3 regions of the Streptomyces sp. SID5469 genome follow, and region 2 is predicted to be linked to each of the others. Evidence: riboswitches for the same ligand, from Rfam matches in the RefSeq annotation. Region 2 holds a riboswitch; each other region holds the start of a gene.
The links. A riboswitch is a leader RNA that binds a small molecule or an ion and turns the genes downstream of it on or off. The one in region 2 is predicted to bind S-adenosylmethionine.
Positions count from the first base shown of each region.

Region 1: linked by a shared signal. The riboswitch ahead of GTY58_RS31535 (aminotransferase class V-fold PLP-dependent enzyme) and the one ahead of GTY58_RS37405 (amino acid ABC transporter permease) in region 2 are both predicted to bind S-adenosylmethionine.
Region 3: linked by a shared signal. The riboswitch ahead of thrC (threonine synthase) and the one ahead of GTY58_RS37405 (amino acid ABC transporter permease) in region 2 are both predicted to bind S-adenosylmethionine.

Region 1 is NZ_WWIN01000001.1:7,289,710-7,297,535, reverse strand. Features, by position in the region: gene GTY58_RS31565 (C40 family peptidase) at 1-236, opposite strand, end outside; gene GTY58_RS31560 (C40 family peptidase) at 460-1,500, opposite strand; gene GTY58_RS31555 (NYN domain-containing protein) at 1,838-3,187, opposite strand; gene GTY58_RS31550 (hypothetical protein) at 3,223-3,462, opposite strand; gene GTY58_RS31545 (rhomboid family intramembrane serine protease) at 3,589-4,332, shown strand; gene GTY58_RS31540 (Lrp/AsnC ligand binding domain-containing protein) at 4,329-4,610, shown strand; gene GTY58_RS31535 (aminotransferase class V-fold PLP-dependent enzyme) at 4,637-6,010, opposite strand; SAM riboswitch class IV at 6,187-6,303, opposite strand; gene trpD (anthranilate phosphoribosyltransferase) at 6,388-7,452, opposite strand; gene GTY58_RS31525 (ubiquinol-cytochrome c reductase cytochrome b subunit) at 7,611-7,826, opposite strand, start outside.
Region 2 is NZ_WWIN01000001.1:8,584,032-8,591,857, reverse strand. Features, by position in the region: gene GTY58_RS37430 (NtaA/DmoA family FMN-dependent monooxygenase) at 1-982, opposite strand, end outside; gene GTY58_RS37425 (LLM class flavin-dependent oxidoreductase) at 1,002-2,240, opposite strand; gene GTY58_RS41755 (putative leader peptide) at 2,338-2,454, opposite strand; gene GTY58_RS37420 (GNAT family N-acetyltransferase) at 2,480-3,238, opposite strand; gene GTY58_RS37415 (ABC transporter substrate-binding protein) at 3,266-4,291, opposite strand; gene GTY58_RS37410 (amino acid ABC transporter ATP-binding protein) at 4,364-5,149, opposite strand; gene GTY58_RS37405 (amino acid ABC transporter permease) at 5,146-6,126, opposite strand; SAM riboswitch class IV at 6,458-6,566, opposite strand; gene GTY58_RS37400 (jacalin-like lectin) at 6,911-7,826, shown strand, end outside.
Region 3 is NZ_WWIN01000001.1:4,853,629-4,861,454, forward strand. Features, by position in the region: gene GTY58_RS20525 (phospholipase D-like domain-containing protein) at 1-438, shown strand, start outside; gene groL (chaperonin GroEL) at 565-2,190, opposite strand; gene GTY58_RS20535 (cold-shock protein) at 2,525-2,731, opposite strand; gene GTY58_RS20540 (MoaD/ThiS family protein) at 3,185-3,460, opposite strand; gene thrC (threonine synthase) at 3,536-4,834, opposite strand; SAM riboswitch class I at 4,852-4,998, opposite strand; gene GTY58_RS20550 (glucosyl-3-phosphoglycerate synthase) at 5,175-6,119, shown strand; gene GTY58_RS20555 (trehalose-6-phosphate synthase) at 6,229-7,620, shown strand; gene otsB (trehalose-phosphatase) at 7,664-7,826, opposite strand, start outside.

The DNA of each region.
Region 1 (7,826 bases), 1.3 Mb from region 2:
TGCGCCTGCGACACCTGCTCGCGCAGGACGTCGGCGCGCTCGTCGGCCTTGTTGTACGCCTCGGTGGCCCGTTCGGCCTCCTCGTACAGGCGGTCCACCCGGGCCCGGGTGTCGTCGTGCGGGGCGGCGTCGGCCGGTACGGCGCCGAGTGCCGCTGCCGCGGTGGACAGTGCGCAGACCGCGGCACCGGCGCCCCGGTTGAAGCCGGACGGTGCAAGGCGGCGATGGGACCCCACGTGTAGCCGCACTCCCTTCCGCTGACGGACCCCCGGAGTTGGGGGAAACGCGGCAGACAGTAGCCGTGCGATCACACTCCGGCCAAAGGCCCCGACCGGCGCACAACGCCGACGCCCCGCCTCTGACGCAGGTCATCGGCGGGGCGTGGGGTCAGCGGGAGTCACCGCAATTCGCCCGATTGGGCGGCGCGGGGAGGGGGCCCTCAGCGGGTCCCGAAGGGTGTCAGATGCGGACGCCGAACTGGAACGGCATGTTGCCGATCGCCTCGTAGCGCACGACGGTGCCGGTACGCGGGGCGTGCAGCACCTGGCCGTTGCCCGCGTAGAAACCGACGTGGTGCTGGTCGCCGTAGAAGATGACCAGGTCGCCGACCTGGAGGTCGCTCTGCGAGTAGATGCGGGTACCGGCGTTGGCCTGCGCCTGCGAGGTGCGGGGGATGGAGACGCCGGCCTGCGCGTAGGCCCAGGAGGTCAGACCCGAGCAGTCGAAGGAGGAGGGGCCGGAGGCGCCGTAGACGTAGGGCGAGCCGATCTTCGACTGCGCGGCGGCGTACGCGGACGCGGCGCGCCCGGAGGCGGGCTTGGCGGAACCGCTGTCGTCGAGGGCGCTGCGCTCGCTGGCGCGGCTGGCGCGGCTCTGCTCGGCGGCGAGGGCCGCCTTCTCCTTGGCGGTCAGGGTGTTGAGAACCTTCTGCGCCTCGGCGAGCTTGCCCTGGACTTCCTTCTTCTTCTTGCTGAGCTCCGTGCGGGTGTCGGCAAGGTCCGCGAGCTTCTCGGAGGCTTCCTTGCGCTGCTGGGCCAGCGAGCGCTGCTTCTCCTGGATCTTCTTGAGCGCGTCGACCTGCTGACTGCTCAGCTGGTCCATCGTGGACGCCTTGTCCAGGAAGTCGTCCGGGTTCGAGGAGAGGAAGAGCTGGACGGAGGGGTCGATGCCGCCGGTGCGGTACTGGGCACTGGCCAGCGAACCGAGGCCGTCGCGCAGGTTGTTGAGCTCTTCCTGACCGCGGGCCACGTTGTCCTGGAGGGTGCCGATCTGCTTCTCGAGCTTGTCCTGCTTCTCCTTGGCCCCGTTGAGCTTCTCGGTGGCCTTCTCCGCCTCTTCGTAGAGCTTGTCGACCTTGGACTTGACCTCGTCCTTGCTCGGCTTCTCACTCGGCGCGGCGTTGGCGGCGTTCGCGCTGAGGACAACTGCTGCCGCTGCGGCGGTGGTGAGCACGGTCACACGGGTGCGGCTCGGCTGCTTGGGTCGACGGTGGGACGCCACGAAGGCGAGCTCCTTCTTCCTCCAGCCGCCTACCGACACGCCGGTGGGCGGTGCCCCTCCGCCGTCACTCCCAATGAGTGATCAACCGAGCGGGGGTTCGAGGCGACCCTAGTGACCTTCCTGTGATCGTTCAAATCCTCACGTGAAAAATCTCGGTCACCGAGCGCATTCTTTACACTCAACTCACATGCTGTAATGCGCGCTTGACGCTACGTTGCGTGAAGGTTCCGCCAATTCGGGCATCACGGACGGATGTTGCGGTTGGTGCGTACGTAACTCATGGGGTGAACGTGACAGATGTCCGCAGCCGTTTGCGAGGGGCAGGTTTGAGCCGCGTTCAGCCGCGCGAGAAGCGCTTGAGGAGCACCACGGACGCCACCGGGCGGGCGCCCGCCTTGGCGATGCCGTCCGCCACCTCGCGGTCGGTGGAGACGACGATGACGGGCCGGCCGGGCGGCTCCGCACGCACCAGCTGACGGATCAGCTCGTCGGCTGTGACGCCCGCTTTGGAGAACAGCACCCGCACTCCGCGCGGCGGCGCGAGCAGCACGGGAGCGGCCAGTTCGGCCCCGTCGAAGACGCACGTCACCTCGGCGCCGGTCTGCGCGGCGAGCTGCGAGAGCTGCCCGAGCAGTCTGAGGCGCTGCTTCTCCAACGGCATCTGCGGATAACCGGTCTTGGTGACGTTGTAGCCGTCGACGACCAGATGCGCCTGCGGCAGCGCGAGCAGCTGGTCGATGATCGCGGGGTCGTTTTCGGACAGCGCACGGGCGGCGATGTCCTTCGGGGTCATTCGTCCCGGTTCGACCGCGTCCACGGTCTCCGCGGGCCGTACGGACACGGGCGGCAGGGCGAGTTCACGCCGCAGCCCCTGCGCCGCGTCGAGCACCGTGTCGAGCAACAGCCGTACGCGCATGTCCTCGACGCTGCGCCCCTCGCGCGCGGCCTTGCGGCTGGCCTCCAGGGCCGCCTCGGTCTCACCGAGCCGCGCCTTGAGCCGCCGGGTCTCGCTCTCGGCGGCGGACACCTGGGCCTGCCCCTCGGCGCGGACGGCCTCGATCTCGCTCTGCACCTTGCGCAGCGCCGCCTCGCCGCGCTTGACGTCACTGAAGGCGCCGCGCAGCTTGCGGTGCAGCGATTCGGCTTCCTTCTTGGTCGATTCCAGCTCGGCGCGCAGCCGCTCGGTCTCCGCCTTCGTCCGGCCGCGGGCCTCGGCCAGCTCCTCGCGCAGCCGCTCCAGCTCGGCCCGGGTCTCGTCGTCCGCGCGCTCGGCGTCGGCACGCTGGGCCTCCTCGCCGGCGGCGGTCACCAGCTTCACCCAGCCCATGGGGCGCAGGACATAGGCCGCGGCCGCCACGTCCAGCGGGTCCGCGGCCGGGGGCGGCGAGCCGGAGTCGAGGGCGCCGGCCAGCTCCGGCTGAGCCTCTCTCAGCTTCTCGGCGATGCGCTGCCGGAAGATCGGGTCGGTCTCCAGAGCGGCCGCCATCGCGTTGCCGGCGAACTTGGCGCGCCGGTTCGGGGCGAAGCGGGCGTACTGCCTGAGCTGCGCGGGCAACTCGGCGACGGTCAGCCCGCCGAACCCGTCGGAGACGATCTGCACGACCCTGCGGCGCACGCCGTCGGGCAGCGGACGGTCGAGCACCTCGGCGGTGCCGTCGCCCGGCCCCCCGCCTGTGGTCTCCACCATCCGTCACCCCAATGCCTGTGCGGGGCCCGCTCCCGTCAGGAGCCGGCGCCCGGCCTGTCCACGAGTTCCACCTGGTCCACCGCGTTGCACCAGCGGCAGCGCACCGACTCGATGGTCTCACTGACCACGTCGCGCTCCTCGACGCTCGGCTCGCCCGCGAGGTCGAGGTGTACGTACTCGACGACCTTCGACGAGCGGGTCACGTCGAAACGCGTGAGGTTGCCGCACAAAGTGCAGCGCCACCGGGTCTCGGCAGTCGGCAGGGGAACCGTCATCGTGGCTGCTGTTCCTTCCAGTCTCCGGGAATCAGACACAGGATCTCACCCTACGGCCTGGCGGGTACTCGATGCCCGCCTGTCCACGGCGGCGAGGCACTCTGCGCGGTTCGGTCCCGTTACGCCATGCTCTGTTCCGTGATCAGCAGGTGGAGTACGACGGTCGGCAGCGCGGTCCGGGCACAGTCGGCGCCGGTGACGTACGGACTGATCGGCCTCTGCTGCCTGATCTTCGCGATCGGCCCCGCGGCGGGACTCAATCCCGCCCACGGCACCGGGGAGGGGCTGCTCGCCGCGCAGCAGACCTACTTCGCCCGCTGGGGCGTGGTGCCCGCGGAGCTCTTCAGCGGAGCCCCGCGCGCGGCACTCACCCCGGCCACGGCGCTCTTCGTGCACGGCAGCTGGATCCATCTGCTGGGCAACATGCTCTTCCTCTACGTCTTCGGGGCGATGGCCGAGGAACGCCTGGGACACCTCGAGTTCGCCCTGTTCTATCTGGGCTGCGGCTATCTCGCCCTGCTCGGGTACGCGGCGGCCAACGCCGGCTCGACGCAGACGCTGGTCGGCGCGTCCGGATCGATCTCCGCGGTCCTCGGCGCGTTCCTCTACCTGTTCCCCGGGGCCCGGGTGACCAGTCTCTTCCCGTTCCTCTTCTTCCTGCCGCTGCGCCTTCCGGCCTGGGTCGTCCTGCCCTTCTGGGCCGCCCTCCAGTGGCTGGCCGCGAGCCGCGTCGCCACCGGCCCGAGCGTCGCCTACCTGGCCCACCTGGTGGGCTTCTCGCTCGGCTTCCTCTACGCGTGGGTGCGCTACGGACGGACGACTAGAGTGAAAACCCCAGCAGCGGCCCCCGAGGGAGAAAACCAGCCGTGATCACCGCGATCGTGCTCATCAAGACCAGCGTGGACCGGATCCCCGAGATCGCGGAGTCGATCGCCGCCCTCGACTCCGTCAGCGAGGTCTTCTCCGTCACCGGCACGTACGACCTGATCGCCATGGTCCGCGTCAAGGCCCACGACGACCTGGCGGACGTCATCCCCGGCAGCATCAGCAAGATCCCGGGCGTCGAGGCCACGGACACGCACGTGGCGTTCCGTACGTACTCCCAGCACGACCTGGAGGCGGCGTTCGCGATCGGTCTCGACTCGTGAACCCCGCCTCCTGACCCGGAGCCCGGTCAGACCGCCGGCACGCAGCGCCCGTCCTCGGTCCGGTACTGCCACCGGGCACCTTCCCGCACGAGCTCCTTGACCGCGCGCACGAAGCGCTCCACGTGCTCGTCGGGGGTGCCGGCGCCGAAGCTGACGCGGATCGCGTTGAGGGACTTCTCGCCGGGCGCCGCCTCGGGGGCGCCGCACTCGCCCTGGACCTGCGGGTCGCTGCCGAGCAGGGTGCGCACCAGCGGGTGGGCGCAGAAGAGGCCGTCGCGGACGCCGATGCCGTACTCGGCGGAGAGCGCGGCGGCGAAGTGGGAGCTGTTCCAGCCCTCGACGACGAAGGAGATGACGCCGACGCGGGGGGCGTCGTCGCCGAAGAGGGAGAGGACCCTGACCTCGGGCACCTCGGCGAGACCCGCGCGGACGGTGCCGATCAGCTGCTGCTCCCGGGCGACGAGGTTGTCGTAGCCGGCCTCGGTGAGCGCCTTGCAGGCGGAGGCGATGGAGTAGGCGCCGATGACGTTCGGCGAGCCGGCCTCGTGCCGGGCGGCGCTCTCGTGCCACTCCACGTCCACCCCGCCGTCCGTACGCCGCGTGACCTTGCGGCTGGCGCCGCCGCCGGCGAGGTACGGCTCGGCCGCACGCAGCCAGTCGGCGCGTCCGGCGAGCACACCGGACCCGAACGGCGCGTACAGCTTGTGCCCGGAGAAGGCGACCCAGTCGACGTCCAACTCCCGTACGGAGACGGGGTGGTGGGGCGCGAGCTGGGCGGCGTCGAGGACGATGCGGGCGCCGTGCGCATGGGCGGCGGCGGCCAGTTCACGTACCGGCCACAGCTCGCCGGTGACGTTGGAGGCACCGGTGACGCACACCAGGGCCGGACCGTGCGGGTCACGGCCGGCGAGGGCGCGCTCGAGGGTCTCGACGGCCTGCTGGGGGGTGCGCGGGGCGTTCAGGTACGTCACCCGGGCGTCGCGCCACGGCAGCAGCGAGGCGTGGTGCTCGGTCTCGAAGACGAAGACCTGGCAGTCGGCCGGAAGGGCGGCGGCGAGGAGATTGAGCGAGTCGGTGGTGGACCGGGTGAAGACGACCTGGTCGCCGTCCCGGCAGTCGAGGAACTCGGCGACGGTCCTGCGGGCGTTCTCGAACAGGTCGGTGGACAGCTGGGAGAGATACCCGGCACCCCGGTGGACGGAGCCGTAGTAGGGGGCGTACGCGGCGACGTCGTCCCAGACGCGCTGGAGGGCGGGGGCGCTGGCGGCGTAGTCGAGGGCGGCGTAGGTGACCTCGCCACCGGTGACGAGCGGGACGGTGACCTCGCGGCCCAGAACGGGCAGGTGTCCCGAAATGTCACAGCAAACGGTCTGGTCGGCGGCAGCGGTGGAGACGGACATGGGTGTACTCCCGTGAAGAGCAGGCGGAATCACCGTGCCGGACAGCGCGAAACGCGCACGTCAACGGCACAGGAAAGGTGAAAAGGGGATTGCGGAGGCGGGGCTCGGCGCCCTATCGCATTCGCTTGCTCACGGAAGGCTCCCTCGAACGACCAGGACCCCTGGTGATTACGAGGGGTCCGCGCTTGCCGTAGACCTCGCTGCCTACGACCTGGTCTTCACCCGGGGCACCCCGCCACGGACGGAGGGTTGCCGGACAGTCGGCCGGGGCCTCATGACTGTCGCTCATGACCTGATACAGCATCTTGCCATACGATCTTCGACGCGCAAGGCGCAGTCCAGAATCCGGACCGCGCCCCGCGTCACCTCGCCACGGCTCAGGCGTTGCTGGCCGCCACCCACCGCTCCAGCGCCCTCTTCGCGGCTCCCGAGTCGATCGCCTCCGCCGCCTGCGCCATACCCGCGCGCAGCTGCTCCGCGAGGGTCCCGGCGCCCGGGGACAGGGCCACCAGGGCCGCCGCCGAGTTCAGCAGCACCGCGTCCCGTACCGGCCCCGTCTCGCCGTTCAGCAGGCGCCGGGCGACATCCGCGTTGTACGCCGCGTCCGCGCCCCGCAGCGCCTCCACCGGGACCAGGTCGAGGCCGACGTCGCGGGGGTCGAAGGACTCCTCGGTGACCTTGCCCTCGCGGACGACCCAGACCCGGGAGGTCGACGTGGTGGTCAGCTCGTCGAGGCCGTCGTCGCCGCGGAAGACCAGCGAGGAGTTGCCGCGCTCGGCGAAGACACCGGCCACGATGGGGGCCATGCGGGGGTCGGCGACTCCGACGGCCTGTGCCTTCACCCGGGCCGGATTCGTCAGCGGGCCGAGGACGTTGAACGTCGTCCGGATCCCCAACTGCCCCCGCGCCGCCGCCACATGCCGCAGCGCCGGATGGAACTTCACCGCGAAGCAGATGGTGATCCCGGCTTCCTCGGCCACCTCGGCGACCCGCTTGGGGGTCAGCTGAAGATTGATGCCGAGCTTCTCCAGGACGTCCGAGGAACCGGACGCGGAGGACGCGGCCCGGTTGCCGTGCTTGACGACCTTGGCACCCGTGCCGGCCACGACGATCGACGACATCGTGGAGATGTTGACGGTCTTCGCGCCGTCACCGCCGGTGCCGACGATGTCGACGGTCGCTCCGGGCACCTCGATCAGATTCGCGTGCTCGTACATCGCCCGGACCAGCCCGGAGATCTCCTCGACCGTCTCGCCCTTGGCGCGCAGCGCCACCAGGAACCCGGCGATCTGCGCGTCCGTGGCCTCGCCGCGCATGATCCGGTCCATCGCCCAGGCCGTGTCGTCCGCGCTCTGGTCGCGGCCGTCGAGCAGGCCGTTCAGCACCTCGGGCCAGGAACGGCCCGCCGCGATGTCGCCTCCAGCGGGGTTCACAGCGCTCATGGTCGCTCCTGGGTTCGTAGCCGTACGACGGTGGAACTCAGCCCCCTTAAGCCCCAGGGGGTGAGTCCACCCTATCCAGGTGGAGAGACGGCAAAGAGCCCCGTCCATGCAATGGACGGGGCTCCTGCCGTGGCGATCAGTACAGATCAGTCAGGTGATCAGTGGTGGCCGTGGCCGCTCGTGATCTCCTTGTACTCCTCGACGGTGGGCTTGGGGATCTGGTTGTCGTCCCCGTAGTACGCGCCGCTGAGCTTGGCGCGCAGCTTCTCCGTCACCTTGGGCTTGCGCTCGACACCGTTCTCGTCGACCACCGGGCCGATCGCGGCCGGCTCGTACTGCTCGTGCGCGGTGAGCGTGTGCAGCGCGTCCTGGCT
Region 2 (7,826 bases):
CCGGGTCGATGTCGGGCAGCGGGCCGTCCGGGTCGTACGCGGACAGGTCGCGGTTCCAGACGAACTCCAGGTGCTTGATCGCGGTGGCGCCGCTGACCTGCTGGCGGCGTACCTCGCGGGCCAGCTCCCGGGCCTCGGCGTCCGTGTCGCCGAGGACGAAGGTCGCGGCGGGCAGGATCAGCAACTGGTCGTGGGTACGGCCGTACCGGGCCAGGCGGCCCTTGACGTCCGTGTAGAACGCCTGGCCCTCCTTGAGGGTGCTGTACCGGCTGAAGATGGCGTCCGCGCCGGCGGCGGCGAACTCGCGCCCGTCGTCGGAGTCGCCCGCCTGGAAGATCACCGGGCGGCCCTGCGGGCTGCGCGGGACGTTGAACTGCCCCTCGATCTCGAAGTGCTGTCCCTTGTGCACGAAGGCACCGGCCCGGGCGTCCCGCAGGAAGGTGCCGGCCTGCTGGTCGGCGACGATCTCGTCGCCGCGCCAGGAGTCGAAGAGTTCGTTCGCGGTGGCGAGGAACTCCTTGGCCCGGGAGTACCGCTCGCCCTGCGGGAGAAAGCCGCCGCGGCGGAAGTTCTCGCCGGTGAAGGCGTCCCAGGAGGTGACGACGTTCCAGGCGGCGCGTCCGTCGGAGAGGTGGTCGAGGCTGGCGAACTGGCGGGCCACCTCGTAGGGCTCGTTGAAGGTGGAGTTGATGGTGCCGGTCAGACCGAGCCGGTCGGTGACGGCGGCCAGCGCGGTAAGGATCGCGAAGGTGTCGGGCCGGCCGACGACGTCCAAGTCGTAGATCTTTCCGCCCTGTTCGCGCAGCCTGAGTCCCTCGGCGAGGAACAGGAAGTCGAACTTGGCGCGTTCGGCGGTCCGCGCGAAGTGCGCGAAGGAGCTGAACTCGATGTGGCTGCCGGCCTCGGGATCGCTCCACACGGTGGTGTTGTTGACGCCGGGGAAGTGGGCGGCCAGATGGATCTGCTTCAGCGGCTTGCTCATGGTCGTACGTTCCTCCGGCTCAGACGGTGGCGGCGGCGTAGCGGTTGGCGGGGCGGGTGAGCCCGAGCAGCCCGCGCAGGGTGTCGGCCTCGTACGCACGCCGGAAGGCGTCCCGGCGCTGGAGTTCGGGGACCAGACCGCGAGTGATCTGCGGGAGGTCGTGGCCCACGACGGCGGGGCGCAGCCGGAAGCCGGACAGCCCGGCCTGCCGCAACTCCAGGAGCAGGTCGGCCAGTTGGGCCGGGGTGCCGGTGAAGACGCGGGCGTCGCCGGTGTACGGGTGTCCGGCGAGGCTGTCGAGGCGCTCCCGGCGGGCCGCGGCCGTGCCGGGGTCGTCGTCGAGGAACACCAGCAGGTCGGCGAAGATGTGCAGGGTGTCTCCGGCGCGGCCCGCCGCGGTCTGCGCGGCACGGATCTCGTCGACTATGGCCCGCGCCTGGTCGAGGTCGTGCGGGGTGACGTATCCGATGTCCGCGGAACGTCCCACCAGCTGGAACGGGGTGCTCTGGTGGGCCAGGGCGCTCACGACCGGCTGGCCCTGGGGCGGCCGGGGGGTGATCGAGGGGCCCTTGACGCTGAAGTGCCGGCCCTCGAAGTCGATGTAGTGGAGCTTGTCGCGGTCGATGAAGCGGCCGGTGGCGACGTCCCGGATCTCCGCGTCGTCCTCCCAGCTGTCCCACAGCCGGCGCACCGCCTCCACGTAGTCGGCGGCCTCGTCGAAGAGGTCGGTCGTCACCTCGCGTACGGCGGGGGTGTCCAGGTCCTCGATGTCGAACCGCGGAAACGTACGGCGGCCGAAGTGCGCGGCCTCGTTCTGCCGTGCCGACACCTGGACGCGCAGGCCGGCTCGGCCGGTGCTCACATAGTCGAGGGTGGCGATCGCCTTGGATATATGGAACGGCTCTGTGTGGGTCGCCACCACGGTCGGCACGAGACCTATGTGCCGGGTGAGCGGGGCCACCCGGGCGGCGATGAGTACGGCGTCCAGCCGTCCGCGCACCTGGTCCGTACGCCCGTCGGGCTCGGTGAAGTGTGAGGACTGGAGCCCGAGCCCGTCCTCGATGGTCACGAAGTCGAGCAGTCCGCGCTCGGCCTCGGTGACGAGGCCGGCCCAGTATCCGGCGGTGAGCAGTTCGCGGGGCCGGGCCACGGGCTCGCGCCAGGCGGCCGGGTGCCAGCCCGCGCCGTCGAGGGCGACGGCGAGATGCAGCGCGGACGACGAAGGGGTGGAGGAGGCAGAAGGGGAGGAAGAGGGCAGGGAAGAAGGGGGTGTCGAGGCCACGAGTGTGGTGCCTTCCTGGAGGGCCGTACGGGATCACCGGCTCGCGTGGAGCATGCGGCGTCGGGGCAACGGGTCAGGAGCAACAGAGCGCGCCGGCCACGCGCTGCAGATCGATGTGGGGCCGGGAGTGGAGATGAACGCGGTGACGCGGGGCGAGCTTCGGCACACGGAGGCGGGACCTGGGCGGCATGCCCGTCACCTCCGTCCGGCTCGGCTCATGCATCACAACGGCACGGACCCGCGGTCTGTTCCTGCCGCCGGTCCGGAGTGCGGACCCGTACGGACTCCGTTGCGCGGCGCAGGGTGAAGCCGATCGACTCGTAGAGCCGGATGGCGGTGGTGTTGCTCGCGGCGGCGTGCAGGAAGGGGGTGTCTCCGCGCTCCCTGATGCCCGCCGCGACCGCGCGGACCAGCCGGGTGGCCAGACCCCGGCCCCGGTGGTCCGGGTGGGTGCAGACCGCGCTGATCTCCGTCCAGCCGGGCGGGCGCAGCCGTTCACCGGCCATGGCGATGAGCCGTCCGCGATGCCGGATGCCCAGGTAGGTGCCGAGTTCGACGGTGCGCGGCAGGAAGGGTCCCGGCTCGGTCTCGGCGACCAGCTCCAGGATCTCGGGTACGTCGCCGGGCCCCAGCCGTACCGCTTCGGGGGCGGGTTCCGAGTGCAGGGCGGTGGCGACCAGTTGGACGCCGTGGCCGCTGCGCACGGTCTCCCAGCCGGCGGGCGGCACCGTCGCCCCCGAGACGGGGGTGACGGTGCCGGGGCCGACGAGTGCGGCCAGGTCGTCCCAGGCGCGTGGATCGGACGGGTCGGCGAGCGCGGTGAAGGGGGACACGTCCAGCGGATAGCGGGCGGCGCGGCCCACGCGTTCGGCGAAGCGGGCGTGCGGCCCGGTCAGCGCGGCCCAGGCGGCGTTGTCCAGCACATGGGGTGCCTCCGGGCTCCGCGACGCGACGGGAAGGACACTGGTCGACATGGTGTTCCGGTATCTCCGTGTGACAGGTCAGGAGTTGTCGAGCGGCAGGCCCGCCGGGTCGATCTCGGACTTGGCGACGGCTTCGTTGGAGAGGTTCCAGGCGGCCAGCCACTTCGCGTACTGACCGTTCTTGATCAGGTAGTTGATCGCGTCGGCGACCGGCTTGGCCAGTCCGCTGTCCTTCTTCGCGGTGGCCGCGATCAGGCCCTGGAGCGTCGCGCCGGCTCCGGAGTACTTGCCCGCGATACGCGTCGGAGCGGGGGTCTTCGCGACCCGGGTGACGTGGTAGGCGAATGCGGGGCTGGGGCCGAAGTAGGCGTCGATCTTCCCGCTGGACAGCGCCAGATAGGTGCTGTTGTTGTCCTGGAAGTACTTGACGGTGAGCTTCTTGCCCTCCTTCGCCAGCTTCGCCTTCCACTCCAGAAGGATCCTCTCCTGGTTGGTGCCCGCGCCCACGGCGACGGTCTGGCCGGCCAGGTTCTTGTAGTCGCCGTCGAAGTTCCAGTTGTTCTTCTTGGCCGCCTCGAACGCCAGGTTGTCCTGCCGGTAGGAGGCGAACTCGTACTTCTTCTTGCGCTCCTCGGTGACGGTGATGTTAGAGAAGCCCACGTCGGACTTTCCGCTGTCGATGCCGACGAACAGGTTCTCCCAGGTCGAGTTCTTCAGCTCCGGCTTCAGTCCGAGGACGGCGGCCACCAGCCGGCCCAGGTCGGGTTCGACACCGGTGAGGGTCTTCTGGTCCTCGCCCACGTAGTTCAGCGGCGCGGAGCCGGAGGGCAGCCCGCCCACACCGATGACCAGCTTGCCGCTCTTGGCGACGGACTCGGGCAGCTCGGCGCTGATGGACTTCACCTCGGACACCTTGAGCTCGGTCTCCTTGGCGGCGCCGTTGGAGAGTCGGCCCACGGTGACGGTCCCGGACGCCGCGCTGTCGGTCGTGGTGGCCGCGTCGCTGTCGCCCCCGCATGCGGCGAGCCCGGCGGCGAGAGAGGCGACGGCGGTACCCGCGGTGAGGCCGCGGAGGAGTCTGCTGCGGAGGCTGAGGGTGCGCATGGGTATGTCCTTGTCCGGTGTGCGGTGAGGGTGATCGGTGACGGAGGTGTGCTTCGGGGGCGGGCTGCGGGCTCAGAGCACCTTGCTCAGGAAATCCCTGGTCCGCTCGTGTTTCGGATGGTCCAGAACCTCGGCGGGCGGGCCCTGTTCGACGATCCGGCCGCCGTCCATGAAGACCACCCGGTCGGCGACCTCGCGGGCGAAACCGATCTCGTGGGTGACGACGACGAGGGTGGTGCCGCTGGTGGCGAGGTCCTTGATGACGGCGAGTACTTCGCCGACGAGTTCGGGGTCGAGCGCGGAGGTCGGTTCGTCGAAGAGGATGACGCCGGGCCGCAGGGCGAGGGCGCGGGCGATGGCCACGCGCTGCTGCTGGCCGCCGGACAACTGCCGTGGGTAGGCGCCGGTCCGGTCGGCGAGGCCCACCCGGCCGAGCAGGTCGCGCGCCAGTTCCTGGGCCTCGGGCTTCTTCAGCCGGCCGGTCGCGACGGGGGCCGCGGCCACGTTGTCGAGGACGGTCAGATGCGGGAAGAGGTTGAAGTTCTGGAAGACGAAGCCGATACGGCTGCGCTGGGCCAGGATGACGCGCTCGCTCAGCTCCTTGAGCCTGTCGCCGTGCCGGCGGACGCCGATCAGCTCGCCGTTCACGCTGACGTAGCCGACCTCGGGCTTCTCCAGGTGGTTGATCACCCGCAGCAGGGTGGACTTGCCGGACCCGGAGGGGCCGAGGATCACGGTCACCTCACCCGGTCGCACGGTCAGCTCCACGCCGTTCAGCACCCGGTGGGCGCCGTACCACTTGTGCACGTCGTGGACCTCGACCGCGGCGGAGTCGACTTTGAGGGTCTCGGTGGTCATAGGGCGGCCTCCCTGCGTATGCGGGCCCGCAGGTCACCGAGCGCGGTCCGCAGCTTCTGCAACGGGGTCGGCGGCAGGGAGCGCGTGGCGCCCCGGGCGTAGTGCCGCTCGACGTAGAACTGGACGACGGACACGATGCTCGTGAGGATCAGGTACCAGACGGTGACGACCAGGAGCAGCGGCACGATGTCGCCGGGATAGGTGCTGCCCATGGTCTGTGCGGAGCCGAACAGGTCGAGCAGCGACACGTAGAACACCAGTGAGGTGCCCTTGATCAGGCCGATCAGCTGGTTGACGTAGTTCGGGGTGATGGACCTGAGGGCCTGCGGGAAGACGATCTTCGTGAACTGGTAGCTCTTCGGCAGGCCGAGCGCGGCGGCCGCCTCGTGCTGTCCCTGGTCGACGGAGAGAATGCCGCCGCGGACGACCTCGGCCGCGTAGGCCGCCTCGTTGAGGCTCAGTCCGACGACCGCGACGGCCATGTCGGTGGCGAGCCGGGACTCGTCGAAGGTGAGGAAGGCCGGGCCGAAGGGCACTCCGAGGCTGAGCGTCTTGTAGAGGGCGCTGAAGTTGTAGAGGAAGATCAGCACCACGATCAGCGGCACCGAGCGCAGCAGCCACACGTAGACCCAGCTGACCGCGCGCAGCACGGGGCTGCGGGAGAGCCGGGCCAGTGCCAGCAGGATGCCACCGAGCAGCCCCAACACGGCGCTGTACGCCGCCACTTCGAGAGTGATGAGCAGTCCGTCGAGGATCGTGGGGCGCAGGAACCAGTAGGCGAAGCGGTCCCACTGGTAGAAGGGGTTGGTCACCAGCCCGTGGCCGATCTGGGCGACCAGCACGAGCACGATCGCCGTGAGGATCCAGCGGCCGGGCCGGCGCAGCGGCAGCACACGCTGGGCCGCCAGGGGCCGCGGGGCGGTGCCGTCGGGTGGCGCGGAGAGAAGGGACACGGCGGCGCCAGGGAGTTCACTCATGGCAGGCTCCAGCGGAGTCGGACACCCCGGGCGGCGAGCGCGACGGCACACGGCGGCGCAAGGCCGCTGCGGGAGACGAAGCACGGGAGAGCGCCGGAACCGGGGACTGGGCGGGCGGAGAGCACACCGCGGCGGCGGTGCGCGTCAGAGAATCAGAACGCCGTCAGCCTCGACGGCGGGCAGAGCCCGGGGCGGTACACAGCGCGCTGCTGACACGGAGCAGATCGACACAGCGGTTCGCGCACAGCAGGACGCGGCGGGGGCGCCGCTGTGCGGTCGTCCTCGTAGCTGCGTCCATCGCCGTCACCGTCACTGTTCCGGCCCTTGGGGGGCCTCGCGCTTACCGAAGGTCATCCGGTCCGGTCGTCACCTGGGGCACCCCACCGCGTCGCGAGGGTTGCCGGTCAGCAAGCCAGGGCTTGTCGCTGACGCTCTTGACCGTTCTGGGGCGTAAGTAAGACAGGCGCCGGAGTCGATGTCAACGCTGGTCCATCAGGTGATACGTGCACGTCCGCGCCCGTGTTGGCGCCCTTGCGCGTGAACTGCCGTACCTCCAGGGCGTGTTCCGGTGCCGTGTTTCCGCGTGCACACGAATCCGCGCGTCGGACAGCGGCCGCACGGCCGCGAGTCGGCCGTCGTACACGTGTCACCACGGTGATCGGCCCGGCGCTCACCGGCTGAAGTTTTCGAAAGTTTCGAAGACGCCGTGCGCCCGGAGCTTGTCGCTACATTTTGACATGCTCGCATCACTCGCGCTCTTTCCTCACCCCCAGGAGACCCCCTCATGCGCAGACTTCTCGCCTGTCTGGCGACCGCGGCCGTGGCCGTCGGCGGGCTCACGGTGAGCGCCTCCCCCGCCGCGGCGGCCGACTCGGGCACGTTCAGCGTGCTCACCTACAACGTCGCCGGTCTGCCGGAGTCCCTCTCCAGCGCCTCGACGCCGCGCGACACGAGCACCACGGAGATCGGCCGGCGCATCGCGCCGTACGACATCGTCAACGTCCAGGAGGACTTCAACTACCACGCGTACCTGTACTCCACGGACACCCACCCCTACCGCACGGCGACCAGCGGGGGCGCGGGCATCGGCAGCGGCCTCAACACCGTCTCGACCTATGCCTGGGACGGTGACGACTTCGAGCGCGCCGGCTGGAACTCCTGCCAGATCGATTCGGGCGACTGCCTCACCCCCAAGGGCTTCACCTTCATGCGCGAGCGCCTGGCCGAGGGCGTCTACGTCGACTTCTACAACCTGCACACCAACGCCGGCACCAACGACGGCGACGAGGCCTCCCGCGCCGACAACCTCGACCAGCTGACCTCCTTCATCGGCACGCACTCCAACGGCAACGCCGTCGTGGTGATGGGCGACACCAACACCCGCTACACCCGGTCGGCCGACACCATCGCCGAGTTCGCCGCCGCCAACGGGCTGACCGACGCCTGGGTGAAGCTGATACGCGGCGGCGCGGCGCCCGCCAAGGGCAGCGACGCGCTGGTCTGCGACCAGACCGGGGCCACCGTGCCCAACACCTGCGAGGTCGTCGACAAGATCCTTTACCGCGGCAGCAAGCTCGTCACGCTCGACGCCACGTCGTACGACAACGAGCACGCCGCGTTCCTCAACTCCGACGGCCTGATGCTCTCCGACCACGACCCGATCACCGCGGCGTTCTCCTGGTCGCGCGCCTCCGCGTTCC
Region 3 (7,826 bases), 3.7 Mb from region 2:
CAGCGGATCAACCAGCGCTTCTTCTCGGCGGCCGGCAGCCCCGCGGCGGCGGACCAGCGGACCACCGAGGACGGCACGAGCAGCGGTCCCTACGTCGACGGCAAGCGGCCGATCTCCGACCAGACGGACGCCGATGTCACGGTCGCCGACGACGGCACCTTCGTCGTCGCGTGGAAGGAGGCCTTCGACGTGCTCGTCGGCAACCCGGCCACCCTGTACGCGGGCAAGGACGACGTGTGGGCCCGCGGCTTCAACGCCGACGGCACGACGACCGGCAGGTTCCCCGCCACCCGGATGAACGTGGTGACCGGCGGCGGCCAGGGCGGCCCGGCCGTGGCCGTCGCTTCGAACGGCCGGCTCGCGCTGACGTACTCGGACGACTACGACGGCAACGGCCACAACGAGATGCGGCTGCGCGACGCGTTCAGCAACTCCTGATCACCTGTCCCGCCGCGGCCCGGGCGGCCGCGGCGGGAGAGCGTGAACGCCCGAGGGCGGCACCCCCTGGAATGGGAGTGCCGCCCTCGGTCTCGTACTGCGACGAACCGCTGATCCGCGAAGGGATCAGAAGTCCATGTCACCGCCCGGCATGCCGCCCGGAGCGCCGCCCGCGGCGGCCTTCTCCGGCTTGTCGGCGATGACGGCCTCGGTGGTCAGGAACAGCGCGGCGATGGAGGCGGCGTTCTGCAGGGCAGAGCGCGTGACCTTCGCCGGGTCGATGATGCCTTCGGCGATCATGTCGACGTACTCACCGGTCGCGGCGTTCAGGCCGTGGCCGACGGGCAGGTTGCGCACCTTCTCGACGATGACGCCACCCTCGAGACCACCGTTGACGGCGATCTGCTTGAGCGGGGCCTCCAGGGCGAGCCGCACGGCGTTGGCGCCGGTCGCCTCGTCACCCGTGAGCTCCAGCTTCTCGAAGACCGAGGAAGCCTGGATGAGGGCCACGCCACCACCGGCGACGATGCCCTCCTCGACGGCCGCCTTCGCGTTGCGAACGGCGTCCTCGATGCGGTGCTTGCGCTCCTTGAGCTCGACCTCGGTGGCGGCACCGGCCTTGATGACGGCCACGCCGCCGGCCAGCTTCGCCAGACGCTCCTGGAGCTTCTCGCGGTCGTAGTCCGAGTCGGAGTTCTCGATCTCGGCACGGATCTGGTTGACCCGGCCGGCGACCTGGTCGGCCGAGCCGGCGCCGTCGACGATCGTGGTCTCGTCCTTGGTGATGACGACCTTGCGGGCGCGACCGAGCAGGTCGATGCTCGCGTTCTCCAGCTTGAGGCCGACCTCCTCGGAGATGACCTCGCCGCCCGTGAGGATGGCGATGTCGCCGAGCATGGCCTTGCGGCGGTCACCGAAGCCCGGAGCCTTGACGGCGACGGACTTGAAGGTGCCACGGATCTTGTTGACGACCAGGGTCGACAGGGCCTCGCCCTCGACGTCCTCGGCGATGATCAGCAGCGGCTTGCCCGACTGCATGACCTTCTCGAGGAGCGGGAGCAGGTCCTTGACGGAACTGATCTTGGAGTTGGCGATCAGGATGTACGGGTCGTCGAGCGACGCCTCCATACGCTCCATGTCGGTGGCGAAGTACGCCGAGATGTAGCCCTTGTCGAAGCGCATACCCTCGGTGAGCTCGAGCTCCAGACCGAAGGTCTGGGACTCCTCGACGGTGATGACGCCTTCCTTGCCGACCTTGTCCATCGCCTCGGCGATGAGCTCGCCGATCTGGGTGTCGGCGGCGGAGATGGAGGCCGTCGAAGCGATCTGCTCCTTGGTCTCGACATCCTTCGCCTGCTCGAGCAGGGCACCGGAGACGGCCTCGACGGCCTTCTCGATACCGCGCTTGAGAGCCATCGGGTTGGCGCCGGCGGCTACGTTGCGCAGGCCCTCGCGGACGAGCGCCTGGGCGAGGACGGTCGCGGTGGTCGTACCGTCACCGGCGACGTCGTCCGTCTTCTTGGCGACTTCCTTGACCAGCTCGGCGCCGATCTTCTCGTACGGGTCCTCGAGCTCGATCTCCTTGGCGATGGAAACACCATCGTTGGTGATCGTGGGGGCGCCCCACTTCTTCTCGAGGACGACGTTGCGGCCCTTGGGGCCAAGGGTGACCTTGACGGCGTCGGCGAGCTGGTTCATCCCGCGCTCGAGACCGCGCCGTGCCTCCTCGTCGAACGCGATGATCTTGGCCATGTGAAGTGGTCCTCCCGGACTGGGGTGGATTGCTCCGGACCGCGCTGGCGCCCGCGACGGACGGCCTGCCTGCCCCGTGGTTCCTTGCACCACCTGGCCTGCGGGCCTCACCGACCCGGTCCTTCGTTATCACTCTCACCTTCAGAGTGCTAACGCCAATGATTAGCACTCGCCCCTGCCGAGTGCAAGCGGCTCCAGGCAATCCGCAGGTGAACGCACCTGTGCGCCCCACACGTGCGCAGGCGCTCCGGACGCCCCGGGGCAGACCGAAGGGCCCGTACCCCGGAGGGGATACGGGCCCTTCGTCACGTCGAACAGTCAGTCGGCGCGTGCTTCAGCCGGTCGCCAGTCGGACCATGTCCGCCTGCGGCCCCTTCTGGCCTTGCGAGATCTCGAAATCGACCCGCTGACCCTCTTCCAGGGTGCGGTAGCCGTCCATCTGAATCGCGCTGTAGTGGACGAATACATCCGCACCACCGTCGACCGCGATGAAGCCGTACCCCTTCTCCGCGTTGAACCACTTGACGGTGCCCTGAGCCATGCCTAACTCCCCTATTACTGGCCCTTGCACAGGACCGCACTTCGCGGACCCGGGTCAGACCTCACCCCCCAATGGCTTGGGGGTGTGCGCCGGAACGCGTCGACCGCGGCTGAATGTATCTGTCCAACTGCCCTCTGCAACAGGTCAATCGGACGAGAATTCTGGGTCTGGCCGATCGGGAATATGCGGAGAATTCGCAAAGATTCAGGGCAAGTCGGGCCCCATAAATGCCGTATAAGGCTTAAAAGGGTGGGGCACTTTGGCTGTTTCTTGTCGGGCTTCGGATGAGAACTCATATGCATCCGGCAAGAAGAGCGAGGCGACTTCCCCAACTGTACCGTGCTCAACCATGCAGAATTGCCCCCTCCGTTTCTCTCACGGAGGGGGCAATTCGATGAACTCTCGGTAACCGGCGTTACCGACGGTAATAACCGGGCGCCGAACCGGTATCGGTCAGCCGCCGGCGACGGCCGGGATGATCGAGACTCCGGCGCCGTCCGGCGTCACCGTCTCGAGGCCCTGCTCGAAGCGCACGTCGTCGTCGTTCACGTACACGTTGACGAAGCGGCGCAGCTTGCCCTGGTCGTCCAGGACGCGGGCCGCGATGCCCGTGTGGTTCTTCTCCAGGTCGGCGATGACCTCGGCGAGGGTCGCGCCCTGGGCCGGGACCTCGGCCTTGCCGCCCGTGTAGGTGCGCAGGATGGTCGGGATGCGGACGTTGACGCTCATGCGGTGTGACCTCCGGTCGGGTACACGGGAAGGGCTGTTCTCAAGCTGCGGACTGGTGGGGGCCGGTCGCGCCGTTCACGCGAGGCCGGCTTCCCGGAAGGAGTCCAGGCTGGGACGAATGGTCGCGGTCAGCCCGGTCCCGGCCACCGCGTCCAGGGTCTTGAGGCCGTCACCGGTGTTGAGGACGACCGTCGTGAGGGTGGGGTCGAGCAGACCGCTCTCGATCAGTTTCTTGGCCACACCCACCGTCACGCCACCCGCGGTCTCCGCGAAGATGCCCTCGGTCCGTGCGAGCAGCTTGATCGCGTCGACGATCTGCTCGTCGTTCACGTCCTCCACCGCACCGCCCGTGCGGCGCGCGATGTCGAGGACGTACGGGCCGTCGGCCGGGTTGCCGATGGCCAGCGACTTGGCGATGGTGTTCGGCTTCTGCGGCCGCACGACGTCCTGGCCGGCCTTGTAGGCGACGGACACCGGCGAGCAGCCCTCGGCCTGCGCGCCGAAGATCTTGTACGGCTTGTCCTCGACCAGCCCGAGCTTGATCAGCTCCTGGAGCCCCTTGTCGATCTTCGTGAGCTGGGAGCCGGAGGCGATGGGCACCACCAGCTGGTCCGGCAGCCGCCAGCCGAGCTGCTCGCAGATCTCGTACGCCAGCGTCTTGGAGCCCTCGGCGTAGTACGGCCGCAGGTTGACGTTGACGAAGCCCCAGCCCTCGCCGGCCGGGTCGCCGATCAGCTCGGAGCAGAAGCGGTTCACGTCGTCGTAGTTGCCCTCGATGCCGACGAGCTCGCCGCCGTAGACCGCGGCCATGACGACCTTGCCCTGCTCCAGGTCGTGCGGGATGAACACGCAGGAACGGAAGCCGGCGCGGGCGGCGGCGGCGCCCACCGCGCCGGCCAGGTTGCCGGTGGAGGAGCAGGAGAGGGTGGTGAAGTCGAAGGCGCGGGCGGCCTCGATGGCCTGGGCGACGACGCGGTCCTTGAAGGAGTGCGTCGGGTTGCCGGAGTCGTCCTTCACGAAGAGCTTGCCGGCGTCGACACCGAGCTCACGCGCCAGGTTGTCGGCCTGGACGAGCTTGGTCCAGCCCGGGTTGATGTTGGGCTTCTCGGCGACGTCCGCCGGGACCGGCAGGAGCGGCGCATAGCGCCAGATGTTCGCGGGGCCCGCCTCGATCTGCTTGCGGAGTTCCTCGGTGTCGTAGCCCGAGAAGTCGTACGCGATCTCCAGCGGGCCGAAACACTCGTCGCAGGCGAAGACCGGACCGAGGGGCACGCGGTGGCCGCACTCGCGGCAGGAAAGCGCGGCGGCCGGACCGAGGTCGACGGAGTTCGCGGGGGAGGTGACGGAGGTACTTGCGACAGTCTGCGCAGCCATGGAGGCGAGGCCCTTTCTCCTCATCTTCCTCACGACGCACTTCGCCGTGAGACGGATTTGGCACCTTCCCGAGCCGGGAGCCTCGCCACATCAACGTGACAAGACCGGCTGGAGGGTTGCCGGGGCTTCATCGGGCCGTATCCCTCTGCCCCTCTGGATGAGCGGTATTCGGTTGTTTGACTGTGGAGCACTGTGCGCGCCGATGATCGAGGACATGCGATGGTCATCCGCGTTGTTCAAGACTGTAACCGAAGGCCAGGACAGTTGAGATAGTCGTCCGAACAGCGAGATGGATCACGCGCTGATGCGAGTGTGTGATCAGACAGTGAGGAGCCGCAGAGTGCTGAACGAAGTCGAGCGCTGGCTGAGCACCCGCTCCTGGTCCCTGACCGATCGCCCGCTCCACAAGATCATGGCCGCGAAACGCTCCTCGGGCTCCTCGGTCAGCGTCGTGCTGCCCGCGCTGAACGAGGAGGAGACGGTCGGCGAGATCGTCGCCGTCATCCGGCACGACCTGATGCACCAGGTCCCGCTCGTCGACGAGATCGTCGTGATCGACTCGGGCTCGACGGACCGCACCTCCGAGGTGGCCGCGGCCGCGGGCGCCCGGGTCGTGCACCGCGACGAGATACTCCCGCGGCTGCCGGCCGTGCCCGGCAAGGGGGAGGTCCTGTGGCGCTCCCTCCTGGTCACCAGCGGTGACATCGTCTGTTTCATCGACGCGGACCTGAAGGAGTTCTCGTCGGACTTCGTCTCCGGCATCGTGGGCCCGCTGCTCACCGACCCGGGCGTCGACCTCGTGAAGGCGATGTACGACCGGCCGCTGGGCGGCGCGGCGGGCCAGGGCGGCCGGGTGACCGAGCTGATGGCCCGGCCGCTCCTCAACATGCACTGGCCGCAGCTGGCCGGCTTCGTCCAGCCGCTCGGCGGCGAGTACGCGGCCCGCCGCTCGCTGCTCGAACAGCTCCCGTTCCCCGTCGGGTACGGCGTGGAGCTGGGGATGCTCGTCGACGCCCTCCACCTCGTGGGCCTCGACGCGCTCGCCCAGGTCGACGTCGGCGTGCGCAAGCACCGCCACCAGGACGGCCAGGCGCTCGGCCGCATGGCCGCGGCGATCTACCGCACCGCCCAGCTGCGCCTGGCCCGGGGTCACCTGATCCGCCCCGCGCTCACCCAGTTCGAGCGCGGCGAGGACGGTTTCGAGCCGCGCACGTACTCGGTGGACACGGAGGAACGGCCGCCGATGGCGGAAATCGCCGAGTACGCGCGGCGGAAGGCCGCGTAGCCCGCGCCCCCGCGGGGGCGCGGGGCCGTCCCGCGCGAGGTCGTATACGACGCCGCATACGGCCGAAGGGAACGTTTGAGCGTTTCCGACCCGGGCTAGATTTCGAGGCATGGCTTCCACCCGAGGTGCCCAGATCCTCGTCGCGTCCAACCGCGGCCCGGTCTCGTACACGCTGGACGAGACCGGCACGCTGACCAGCAAGCGCGGCGGCGGCGGGCTGGTGTCCGGACTGTCGGCCATCGGCCCCGACGCGGGCGCCCTCTGGGTGTGCTCGGCGCTCGGCGAAGGCGACCGCGAGGCGGTGCGGCGCGGAGTCGGCGAGCCCGGCGTACGGATGCTGGACGTCGACGCAGAGGTCCACGCGGACGCGTACAACGGCATCGCGAACTCGGTCCTGTGGTTCGTCCACCACATGCTGTACCAGACGCCGCTGGAGCCGGTCTTCGACGCGGAGTTCCGGCGCCAGTGGGCGGCCTACGAGACGTACAACCACGCCTTCGCCGCGGCGCTGGCCGAGGAGGCGGCCGAGGGCGCCGCGGTCCTCGTCCAGGACTACCACCTGACGCTGGTCCCGCGGATGCTCCGCGAACTGCGCCCCGACCTGCGGATCGGCCACTTCTCGCACACGCCGTGGGCCCCGTCGGAGTACTTCCGGATGCTGCCCGACGACATCGCGGCGCAGGTGCTGGGCGGGATTCTGGGCGCCGACCGGGCCGCGTTCCTCACCCAGCGCTGGGCGGACGCGTTCACGGACTGCTGTCACGCCGTGCTGGGCCCCGGGATTCCCTCCGGTACCCGGATCGGCGTGCACGGCCTGGGCGCGGACGCGGACTTCCTGCGGGAGCGGGCGCACCGGCCGGACGTCGAGGAGCGGATGGCGGCGCTGCGCGAGGAGGTCGGCGAGGGCCGGAAGACGATCGTGCGGGTGGACCGTACGGAGCTGTCGAAGAACATCGTGCGGGGTCTGCTCGCCTACCGGGAGCTGCTGGCGTCGCGGCCGGACTGGCGCGAGCGGGTCGTCCACGTCGCCTTCGCCTACCCGTCCCGCCAGGACCTGGCGGTCTACCGGGACTACACGGCCGCCGTGCAGCGCCTCGCGGACGAGATCAACGCGGAGTACGGGACGCCGGGCTGGACCCCGGTCGTGCTGCACGTCAAGGACGACTTCGCGCGCTCCCTCGCCGCGTACCGGCTGGCGGACGTGGCCCTCGTGAACCCCATCCGCGACGGCATGAACCTGGTCGCCAAGGAGGTCCCGGTCGTCTCCGACGAGGGCTGCGCGCTGGTGCTGTCCCGGGAGGCGGGCGCGTACGAGGAGCTGGGCGAGGACGCGATCACGGTGAACCCGTACGACGTCGTGGGTACGGCCGTGGCCCTCCACGAGGCCCTCTCGATGCCGGCCGGCGAGCGCGCCGAACGCACGAAGCGGCTGGCCGGGGCGGCGACGGCACTGCCCCCGGCCCGCTGGTTCCTGGATCAGCTGCACGCACTGGACACCTGAACCGGACCCGGGGCGCAGCCGACGGCGTACGCCCCGGGACCGGTCAGCCGAGGCGGGCCGCCAGCGCGTAGAGCAGGCTCACGACTCCGGGCGGGCCGTCGACGACCAGGTCGGCCCGTTCGGCCAGTTCGGTGACCTCGGAGCTGCCGCTGCACACCAGCAGCCCCGGTACGCCGTCCGAGCGGAGTTTGTCGACGGCGGCGAAG